One region of the Lactobacillus gasseri ATCC 33323 genome, then DNA from elsewhere that is predicted to be linked to it. Evidence: predicted binding sites of a transcription regulator. Region 1 holds the regulator's gene; the other holds the start of a gene.

Region 1 (5,290 bases):
TATGATGCTGAAACTGGTGAAAAGCTTGGAGTTTTAGCAAACATTGAAACCCCTGGTGCTAACGATATTTGGGAGATAAAACCAGAACATGGCAAAAGTTTCTGGATTCCAAATATTGAATCAGTCGTTAATAAGGTTGATCTAGCTAATAAGAGAATAGAAGTAACTTTACTTGAGGGATTACGAGATGAAAATTAATGTTTTAACCCTATTCCCAGATATGTTTACGCCTTTGCAAGTATCAATGTTAGGAAGAGGATTAGAAGATAAAAAATGGGAGTTAAATTTAGTTAATTTCCGCAATTTTACTACAGATGTCCACCATCATGTTGATGACACTCCATATGGAGGAGGGGCTGGCATGGTGTTACAAATTATGCCGATAAAAAAAGCATTGGATTCTTTAACTAATAAAGGAAAAGTAATTATTACAGCTCCTCAAGGAAAGACTTTTAATGAAAAGATGGCGCAAGATTGGTCTAAAGAAGAAAATCTAACATTTATTTGTGGCCACTATGAGGGATTTGATCAAAGAGTATATGACTTAGCTGATGAAACAGTTTCGATTGGTGATTATGTCCTTACTGGAGGCGAGTTACCAACGATGAGTATGATTGATGCAACTGTACGTTTATTGCCTGGGATTTTAGGAAATGCTGCTTCCCCAGTTGAAGAAAGTTTTTCTCATGGACTTTTAGAATATCCTCAATATACTCGTCCGGCTGATTTTGAAGGGCAAAAGGTGCCTGAAGTGTTAACATCTGGAAATCATCAAAAAATTGCTGAATGGCGCCATAAAGAAGCATTACGTGCAACCTATCTTCATCGTCCAGATATGTTAGCTGAACGAATACTAACAGATGAAGAAAAGAAGATGCTTGAAGAAATTAAACTTGAAAAAGAGAATTAGTATTTACAAGTTTTTTTCTATTTGGTAAACTAGTCGTTGTGGCATAAGCCACTTATTTATGGGTATTCCGCTGGCACTGAGTGTTGATGAATGCCGTAGAAGGAGAGAAAATAATGGATCCATTAATTCAAGAATTAACTAAAGAACAATTACGTGATGACATGCCTGATTTCCGTGCAGGTGATACTGTTCGTGTTCACGTACGTGTTGTTGAAGGTACTCACGAACGTATCCAGATGTTCGAAGGTGTCGTAATCAAGCGTAAGGGTGCTGGTATTAGCGCAACTTACACTGTACGTAAGATGTCATCTGGTATTGGGGTTGAACGTACTTTCCCAGTAAATGACCCACGTGTTGCTAAAGTTGAAGTTCTTCGTCACGGTCGTGTACGTCGTGCTAAGCTTTACTACTTACGTGAACGTCATGGTAAAGCAGCTAGAATTGCTGAAAAGCGTCGCGGTTAATTCGATTAATCAAAACAATATTAAGAGCTATCTCGAAAGAGATAGCTTTTTTTGTATAAAAAATAAGAGTTTCAAAAATGAAACTCTTAATTATTAATAAAATGTAATATGATTTAATGGCCAGTACCGCATTTTTACTACGCCAACAATTTTGCTTCTCGGAATTGTTCCGATGTAACGACTATCTTTTGAAACGCTTCTATGATCTCCCATTACAAAATAAGTATTAGCAGGAACTTTGTTAGTTTTCTGCATCTCTTTTAGCTGCTTAGAGGTATAGAATTGGCGGTAATCTTGTGTTTTAGCTAAAGAACTGAGGGTAAAGTTTTGGGTATTGGTATATTTAGTACCAGAAATGCCATCTTCACCATTGTCAATTAGTTTTTGACCAGCCTTCAACCAAGGTTGGTTAATTTTTTTACCATTGATATAGATTTGATTATTTTTACTTACAACGGTATCTCCTGGTAGTCCAATAACTCTTTTAATATAAAGAGCTCCAGGCTCATCAGGAGCATCAACAATTACAATATCGCCTTGTTTAATCTTAGCATGCCGAAGTGCAATAACACGGTCATTATTTTCAAAAGTTGGCTGCATTGAAATTCCAGATACTGTTAAATTAGCAAAAACAAATTTATTTAGTACAAAGAATATACCAAAAAATATCGCTACTAAAATTAGTACTTGGAGAATCCACTGCCCCCAACTTTCAGTTTGTTCTTGTTTTTTCAATTTTTTCACCTTATTTAATCTATTTCATCATAAAGTGTAACCTTAAATTTGCATTTTGTCGATTAAACTAAAAATAAGAGAGAAAAAATAGAAAAGTAATAAATCTCCAAAAGGTTTGAAATGATAATTTAGCTTATAATAAAGTAAACTGCAAATTAAAAGGAGGGCACATAATGAAGACAGTGCATGAGTACTCAGCAGGCAGCATTATCTATAGAATTAATAAGAATGAAATAGAGTTTTTACTAGTTCAAAGCATGCTAAATCGTACATGGGGCTTTCCTAAAGGACATCTTGAAGCTGGAGAAAATAATGTACAAGCGGCAAAAAGAGAAGTTTATGAAGAAGTTGGATTAAGGCCAAACTATGATTTTAGTTTTGAAGAAAGTCTTACTTATAAAATAGCTCGTGATCGTTTAAAGACAGTAACTTTGTTCTTAAGTGAATTTATTCCGAGTCAGAAAATTAAATTACAAAAAAGTGAAATAGGTGCTTTTAAATGGGTAAATTTAGAAGCGGCTAGTAGTTGTTTGCATTATGAAGAATTGAATGAGCTTTTAAGAAAAGCGCAGGACTATATTAAAAATGAAATATCCAGATAAGTTATTAGCTGAAGTCAAGGAAAGATCAAAAGGGATGAGATTAGAAGGAATCAATTTTGGAGCTGGTCCAGCTCATCCTAAATTAATGATTATTGGTGAAGCGCCAGGAAGAGAAGAAATAGAGTCACTGATTCCTTTTCATGGTGCTTCCGGAAAAGAATTAATGAAGTCGTTAGCTTCAATTGGCTTAAAACGAGAAGATGTCTATATTACTAGCGCAGTAAGAAGTCGACCTTATAGCGTGAAGAAGGTATTTAGTAAGAAAGAAAATAAAGAAGTCACAAAATACCCTAATCGAAAACCAACTAAAAAAGAAATTTTAGCGCATGCTCCTTTATTAGATTTCGAGTTGCGATATGCTCAACCTAAAGTTATTGTAACCGTGGGTACGACTGCTTTGAGCCGATTACTTGACCATAAATATGAAATTAGTAAAGTACATGGTAAAATTATTAAAAATACCTCGATTTTAGAATTAAACGATAAAAAGGATGGCTATGTTTGGTCTAAAGAAAAGTATACGGTAGTACCGCAGTATCACCCGGCAGCAGTTTTTTATAATCGAAAACTTACCGATATAATTGCTCAAGATTGGTTAAATGTAAAACCTTTAATTTAAGTTAGAAAAAATAAAAACTGGTAGGAATTAATTTCCTGACCAGTTTTTTTAATCAATATTGTTACGATATAGACCGACAACTTTACCTAAAATTTGAACCACAGGTAAAATAATTGGATCCATAGTGTCATTCTCAGGTTGTAAACGGTAATATCCATCCTCTTTAAAGAACCTCTTAACTGTTGCTTCGTTATCTTCAGTCATAGCAACCACTATTTCGCCATTATTTGCACTAGATTGCTTGCGCACAATTACATGATCACCGTTTAGGATCCCAGCATTAATCATTGATTCACCATGAACGCGTAACATGAAAAGTTCGCCAGCATCATTTTCAAGATCGGGTGGAAGAGGAAAATATTCATCGATATCCTGAACCGCTAAAATTGGCTGACCAGCAGTCACTACGCCAACAATTGGAATATCTTTAGGTTTAATTCCTAAAGCTTCTCGTCCTTTTTCAGTTACTTCAATTGCTCTTGGTTTAGTGGCGTCTTTTAAAATATATCCTTTCTTTTCAAGGCGAGCTAAATGACCATGAACAGTTGAAGTTGATGAAAGATCAACTGCACTACAGATTTCTCTAACTGTAGGTGGAAAAGCTCGTTCTTCAACAGTATCGTAAATAAAACGTAAAATTTCTAATTGTTTATTTGCATGTGGTTCAGTCATAATTTTTTCTCCATATAGTTACTTACTAGTATTCTAACAAAAAAACTTTATCTCAGCAAACAGGCGTTCTTGGTAGTTGAGTCTTTTTTTATTGCTATAATTAAGGTAAACTAACATTGTTTAGTGAGGTGTTTATTTATGGATAAAAAAGAAGAGGAAAAGCTGATTAAAAGAATTAATGAGCTAACTAAAATTAGTAGAGAACGTGAATTAACTCCTGGTGAAGTGGAAGAACGAAAGAAATTAAGATCCGCTTTTCTAGAAAACTTCCGTGCAGGCTTTAGACAGCAATTAGAAGACACGGTAGTTATTGATGAAAATGGTAAAGAAGTAACCTCAGAAAAAGCAAAAGAGGCACAACGTCGTAAAGGATTAAGAAAAGATTAATCTTCTACTTTAAAAATAGCTGTTTTTTTGGTATGCTGAAAAAGTACATTAATTTTCGGAGGTTTTTGGGAAATGAATTTAGGTTTAGCAATTTTTCTTATTATTATCGCATTATTAATCGGTCTTGTCGGCGGATTTTACGGTGCTCGTGCATACATGAAGAAGTATTTCCAAGACAATCCTCCTATTAGTGAAGATATGATTGCAGCTATGATGGCGCAAATGGGACAAAAACCATCCACTAAGAAGCTTAATCAAGTTATGAATATGATGAAGCATCAACAACAAAAGTAGTAGCTTACTTTACTAATATTTGGTAATAGACAGAGGACCGGTTTCCTCTGTTTTTTTGTATATTGTGAGGTGAAAAGATGAATATTTTCAGCAAATTGGGCTGGTTTTTTAAGCAAGAAAAAAAGAGATATATTATTGGAATTAGTTTTTTGGCTTTAACTTCGATCGCAAATTTAGTACCTCCGAGAATTTTAGGATTGATGGCGGATCAACTAGATAAGGGATCAATTAGTTGGGGCGAATACGGCGCTCTAATTTTAGCGGTTGTTGCAGCTGCAATTGTTTTGTATTTATTACGTTACTTTTGGCGTAAGCAGATTTGGGGTGGTGCTGCTGAATTAGAAAGGCAAATGCGGTCACGTTTATTTAAACATTTTATGGTAATGGATCGAACTTTTTATCAAAGACACCGGACTGGTGACTTGATGGCGCATGCAACAAATGATATTAATTCTATTCAAAATGTTGCGGGAGACGGTATTTTAACTTTAGTCGACTCATTAGTCACTGGTGGAACAACGATGATTGCAATGATTATCTTTACAGACTTTCGCTTAACAATTATTGCACTTTTGCCGCTTCCTTTTCTTGCTTTAGGTGCTTGGAA
Region 2 (5,290 bases), 560 kb from region 1:
AGTGATCCTCAGAAATTGTGCGGTGGAGCTCATTTTTTGGAACATAAATTATTTACCAAAAAGAATGGAGACATATCGCAGCGCTTTGAGGCGGTTGGTGCTTCTACTAATGCGTTTACTACGTATAACGAAACGATGTTTTATGCCAGCTTTACTGAACATTGGCGACAAGTATTGCCACTGATTTTTGAATTGGTAGGGACGACACATTTTACTAAAAGCAATGTTACTAAAGAAGCCAAGATTATTGCTCAAGAATTAGCGATGTATCAGGACGATCCGAATTGGCAAGTAAATTATGAACTGATGCAGATGATGTTCCCTAAGACAAATTTGGCGGAGGATTTAACTGGTACCAAAGCTAGTTTAAAAAAGATGACGCCAGAAATTTTACAAGAAATTTATGACAATAATTATATTAGTGGTCGAATGGAATTCGTCGCATGTGGTGGATTTAGTGAAAATCAAACAAAAGAAGTTCTGCGTGAAGTAGGAAAACTTGAGAGCAAATATTTGATTTCTAAAAAAGTTGCACCCAAGAAATTAACTTTGGTGAGTCCACAAAAGCAGCATAATACTATTATTGAATCTGATTTGGCTACTTCACGTGTTGGTATAGGGATCAGACTGCCTGACTTTGAAAAAGTCGATCTAAAAAATAGTACAGCACAAACAATTTTTGAAATGATGCTTCAAGCTAAGTTGGGAGTAACCAGTCCCTGGTTTGAAAGAATGCAAAAACAAGGAATTTTAAATTCTCCAATGGAGCTTCAAGTTTCTTATACTACTGAAGGAAATTTCGCTACGATTATCGGTGCTTCAAATAAACCGGATTTATTTTTAGAAAATATCAAGAGTCAGCTTCTCGAAGTTCCAATAACAAAAGAGGCATTTGTATTTCAAAAGAAAGAGGCTTTAGCGCAGACAATCAGAGAATTTGATGATTTAAGCACAGTGGCAATTGAAGAAGCTGAATATGGCCTAGAAAATGAAGACTTCAATACTGCTGCTTACGTAATTCAATCCTTAAGTTTTAGTGAATTTTATACAGCAATTGATAATATTTTGGCTAAAAGTGATATATTTACTACAATTTTAAAAGGTAAAGAGGAAGCTAATTAAATGAAACGTGCAATAGTTTTTGGCGCAACAGGAGGAATTGGCAAGGCCATTGCAGCCCACCTTGCTGCAAAAGGTTGGTCTTTATACATCCACTTTAATCATAGCAGTCAAGAAGCTGAAAAAATGGTAGCAGAATTTATTGATAAGTATCCAAATCAAGAATTTTTTCCTTTAAAGTTAGATTTCTTGGCTGAAGATAAAGTAATTAAAACTACCATTGCAAGCCTTTTACCAATAAGTGCTGCTATTTTTACTCAAGGAATAACTAATTACCAATTCCTTGGTAGTCAAGAATTAACTCAAATAGAAAAAATTATGCAAATTAATTTATTAGCGCCAATAAAGATCACTTCTCTTTTAGAATCACAGCTTTTAAAAAGAAAACATGGACGTATCATCTTTATTGGTTCGGTATATGGTGGCCAAGCAAGTGCGTTAGAGAGCGTGTATAGTGCCAGCAAGGGTGGTTTATCTAGCTTTGCGCAAGGATATGCACGAGAAGTTGCATCAGCTCATTTAACAGTAAATGTAATTGCTCCTGGGGCAGTTGATACACCAATGAACGCAATTTTTGACGCAGAAACTTTAAACGAAGTAAAAAATGAAATTCCTGCCGGGAGATTAGCTAAACCTAGAGATATCGTCTTTTGGGTAGAAAGCTTACTTGATGAACGGTCAGATTATTTGACTGGTCAAACTATTTATGTTGATGGTGGCTGGCTTGTTTAATGGTTGATTAGTTTGGTATACTCATATTTGAATTATTGCAAAAAGTTGAGAGGATATTATGGCAGATATTGGAGATAAATTACGCAGTGCTCGTAAGGCAAAGGGCATGTCAATTGAAGATGTTGAAAAAATAACAAAGATCCAGCGTAGATATCTTACAGCAATTGAAAATAATGATTTTGATCAATTGCCAGGAGATTTTTATGTTAGAGCCTTTATTAGACAATTTGCCGATGTAGTTGGTCTTAATGGTAAAGAACTATTAGCGGACTATAAATCAGAGGTTCCTGAAGCAAAGCCTGAAGAATACGTTGAAAATTCCATCGACAATAAAAGTGAAAAAATTAAAGAAACTACAAATAGTCGTAAAGGGATGTGGCGTAGTTACTTGCCTCAGATTGCAACCGTAGTTGGTGTTGTTTTAGTAATTTTAGTAGTTTATATTGTTTATACTCGTTTCTTTACTGGAACTAATCAACAATCAGCAAATCAAGCTGAGAATGTAACTGTTTCTTCTTCTCGTATTAAATCTTCAAAATCTAAAACTTCATCAAAGAAGAAATCAACTCCAAAAGCTAAGACTTCAGAAGTTAAAATTGTTAGTTTAGGTAATAATAGTTATCGAGTTAGCGGAATGAAGAATGACCGTACTTTAACTTTAGGAACGACTAAGAATGAAGTTTGGGCACAAATTTTAGTTAATGGTTCTTCAGTTTGGCAAGGAACATTAAAGGCAAGTGGTAAGCATTCAATTCAATTACCGCAGAATGTAAATAATGTTTCTGTACAAATGGGTAATAGCGTTTCGACTACTTTAACTTTAGCTGGTAAGAAGGTGAATGCACGTAATTCGACTAATCCTGCTTCACCAATGACTATAAGATTTACTTTTACTGGACAAAATAGTCAAAGTACTAATACTCAGCAAAGTAGTTCTACTAGCCAAAGTTCTACTAATAATGTGAATACACAAACACAACAAAATCAAAATACGCAAAATAGACAAGGTACTCAAAACACTCAAAACACTCAAGGGCAAACGAATACCAATCAAAATAATGGAGGTCAAAGTAACCGTTAATGAATTTACCAAATAAATTAACTATGTTTAGAATTTTTATGATTCCAGTTTTTATGCTAGTTTTAATCTTTAACTGGCCTGCTGGTGGTGCAACTATTTTAGGTGCACATATTTACTGGTCTCATGTATTAGCTGCAGTGATTTTTGCAGTGGCATCAATAACTGACTTTTTAGATGGACATATCGCTCGTTCTAGAAATTTGGTTACCAATTTTGGAAAATTTGCTGACCCATTAGCAGATAAGATGCTAACAATGACTGCTTTTGTATTTTTAATTTCTTTAAATCTAGCTCCTGCATGGGTAGTGGCTATTATTGTTTGCCGCGAGTTAGCTGTTACTGGTTTGCGCTTGATTTTGGCTGAGAATAAAGGTCAAGTTTTAGCAGCTAAAATGCCAGGTAAGATTAAAACAACTACGCAAATGTTGTCTATTATTTTCCTATTGCTTGGTGATGTTTACTTCATCGGTACTATTTTATTGTATATTTGCTTAATCTTTACAATCTATTCAGGTTATGATTACTTTAAGCAAAGTGGCGATGTATTTAAAGGCGAAATTTAAAACGAAAAGAAGCAGAGATGCTTCTTTTTTTTGAAAAAAATAAAGTTACTTTGCGTAATAAAAATTAGAGGAATATAATAATTGAACGTCAGTTCGTATTTCTCTTGCTTTTAGGTAGTCAAACCAAGTATAATTATTGTAAATGAATAAGGAGGAAGAGATTTGGCTAAAGATGATAAAAAGAAGGCCTTAGATATTGCCTTAAAGAAGATTGAAAAAGACTTTGGAAAAGGCGCAGTTATGCGTATGGGTGAAAAAGTAGACACTCAAATTTCCACTATTCCTTCCGGTTCACTAGCTTTGGATGCTGCTCTTGGAGTTGGTGGTTATCCACGTGGACGAATTATTGAAGTATATGGACCAGAAAGTTCTGGTAAAACCACTGTAGCACTTCACGCTGTTGCAGAAGTCCAAAAACGTGGAGGAACAGCTGCATACATTGATGCTGAAAATGCTATGGATCCAGCTTATGCTGAGGCGTTAGGTGTAGATATTGATTCATTAATTTTATCTCAACCAAATACTGGTGAAGAAGGTTTGCAAATTGCAGATACTTTGATTGCCAGTGGTGCAATTGATATTTTGGTTGTGGATTCAGTTGCTGCTTTGGTACCACGGGCTGAAATTGATGGAGATATGGGAGACTCTCATGTTGGTTTACAGGCAAGATTAATGAGTCAGGCCTTGCGTAAACTTTCTGGAAATATTTCTAAAACGAAGACAATTGCTGTTTTCATTAACCAAATTCGTGAAAAAGTTGGTGTTATGTTTGGAAATCCAGAAACTACCCCTGGTGGTCGTGCTTTAAAGTTCTATTCTACTATTCGATTAGAAGTTCGTCGTGCGGAACAGATCAAGCAAGGATCTGATGTAATTGGTAACCGCGTTAAGCTAAAGGTTGTTAAGAACAAGGTTGCTCCACCATTTAAAGTGGCAGAAGTTGATATCATGTACGGTAAAGGAATTTCTCAAACTGGTGAATTGATTGATATGGCTGCTGACAAGGATATCATTAAGAAAGCTGGTTCTTGGTATTCATATGGTGATGATCGAATTGGTCAAGGGCGTGAGAATGCTAAGCAGTATCTTGAAGAGCACCCAGATGTGTACGATGAAGTGAAAGAAAAAGTACGTAAAGCATATGGAATTGATGCTAAAGCTATTGAAGAACGTGAAAACCCCGAAAAAATAAAGCAGGAGAAGGAAGCAGCAGCCGCAAAAGATGATGCTTCCAATGAGAAAAGCAAAAAAAACTAGTAAACAAATACAATTAAACCTTGGCTTTTAAAAGTCAAGGTTTTTTGTATGATTGACATCACTTCCGGATACTTTTATTATTAATAATGTGTGAAATAATTCTATAAAAAAGGCGATAGTAAAAGATATGATAAATACAATTTTAGTTCCTGTTGCTGTCGCTATTGTTTCTGTCTTAGTTGGAGGTTGTGCGGGTTATAGTCTTCGTAAGAATAAATGGGAGACTCAAGCTCAGAATGCAGCCCATGATGCAAAACACATCTTGGCAGATGCAGAAAGTAAGGCTAAAGCTGTAGAGGCTGATCTTGCTTCTCAACAAGAAGCAATGAAGAAAGCCGCAGCTGATGCGAAAAAAGAGAAAATCTTGGAAGCCCAAGAAGAAATTCATCATTATCGTGAAAGAGTAGATAATGAATTGAATGAGCGGCGACAAGAAGTTTCTCGACAAGAAAATCGCTTACTGCAACGTGAAGATGCTATTGATCATAAAGATAGTTTGTTGGATCAAAAAGATTCACAACTCACACAAAAGGAAAAC

The links. Region 1 encodes LexA, which represses DNA repair genes until DNA is damaged. Its sites were predicted from a motif close to CNAACANNTGTTNG; they were not measured.
Region 2: recA (recombinase RecA) is a predicted target of LexA. The motif match lies at 3,578-3,591, and genes of this name have one in related genera.

What each region holds. Positions count from the first base shown of each region.
Region 1 covers NC_008530.1:769,651-774,940, forward strand. Annotated here, with positions in the region: gene rimM (ribosome maturation factor RimM) at 1-198, shown strand, start outside; gene trmD (tRNA (guanosine(37)-N1)-methyltransferase TrmD) at 188-910, shown strand; gene rplS (50S ribosomal protein L19) at 1,024-1,374, shown strand; gene lepB (signal peptidase I) at 1,468-2,109, opposite strand; gene LGAS_RS03890 (bis(5'-nucleosyl)-tetraphosphatase) at 2,283-2,711, shown strand; gene LGAS_RS03895 (uracil-DNA glycosylase) at 2,695-3,330, shown strand; gene lexA (transcriptional repressor LexA) at 3,379-4,002, opposite strand; gene LGAS_RS03905 (DUF896 domain-containing protein) at 4,141-4,389, shown strand; gene LGAS_RS03910 (YneF family protein) at 4,462-4,683, shown strand; gene LGAS_RS03915 (ABC transporter ATP-binding protein) at 4,761-5,290, shown strand, end outside.
Region 2 covers NC_008530.1:1,334,549-1,339,838, reverse strand. Annotated here, with positions in the region: gene LGAS_RS06590 (M16 family metallopeptidase) at 1-1,122, shown strand, start outside; gene ymfI (elongation factor P 5-aminopentanone reductase) at 1,123-1,851, shown strand; gene LGAS_RS06580 (helix-turn-helix domain-containing protein) at 1,910-2,932, shown strand; gene pgsA (CDP-diacylglycerol--glycerol-3-phosphate 3-phosphatidyltransferase) at 2,932-3,495, shown strand; gene recA (recombinase RecA) at 3,658-4,752, shown strand; gene rny (ribonuclease Y) at 4,880-5,290, shown strand, end outside.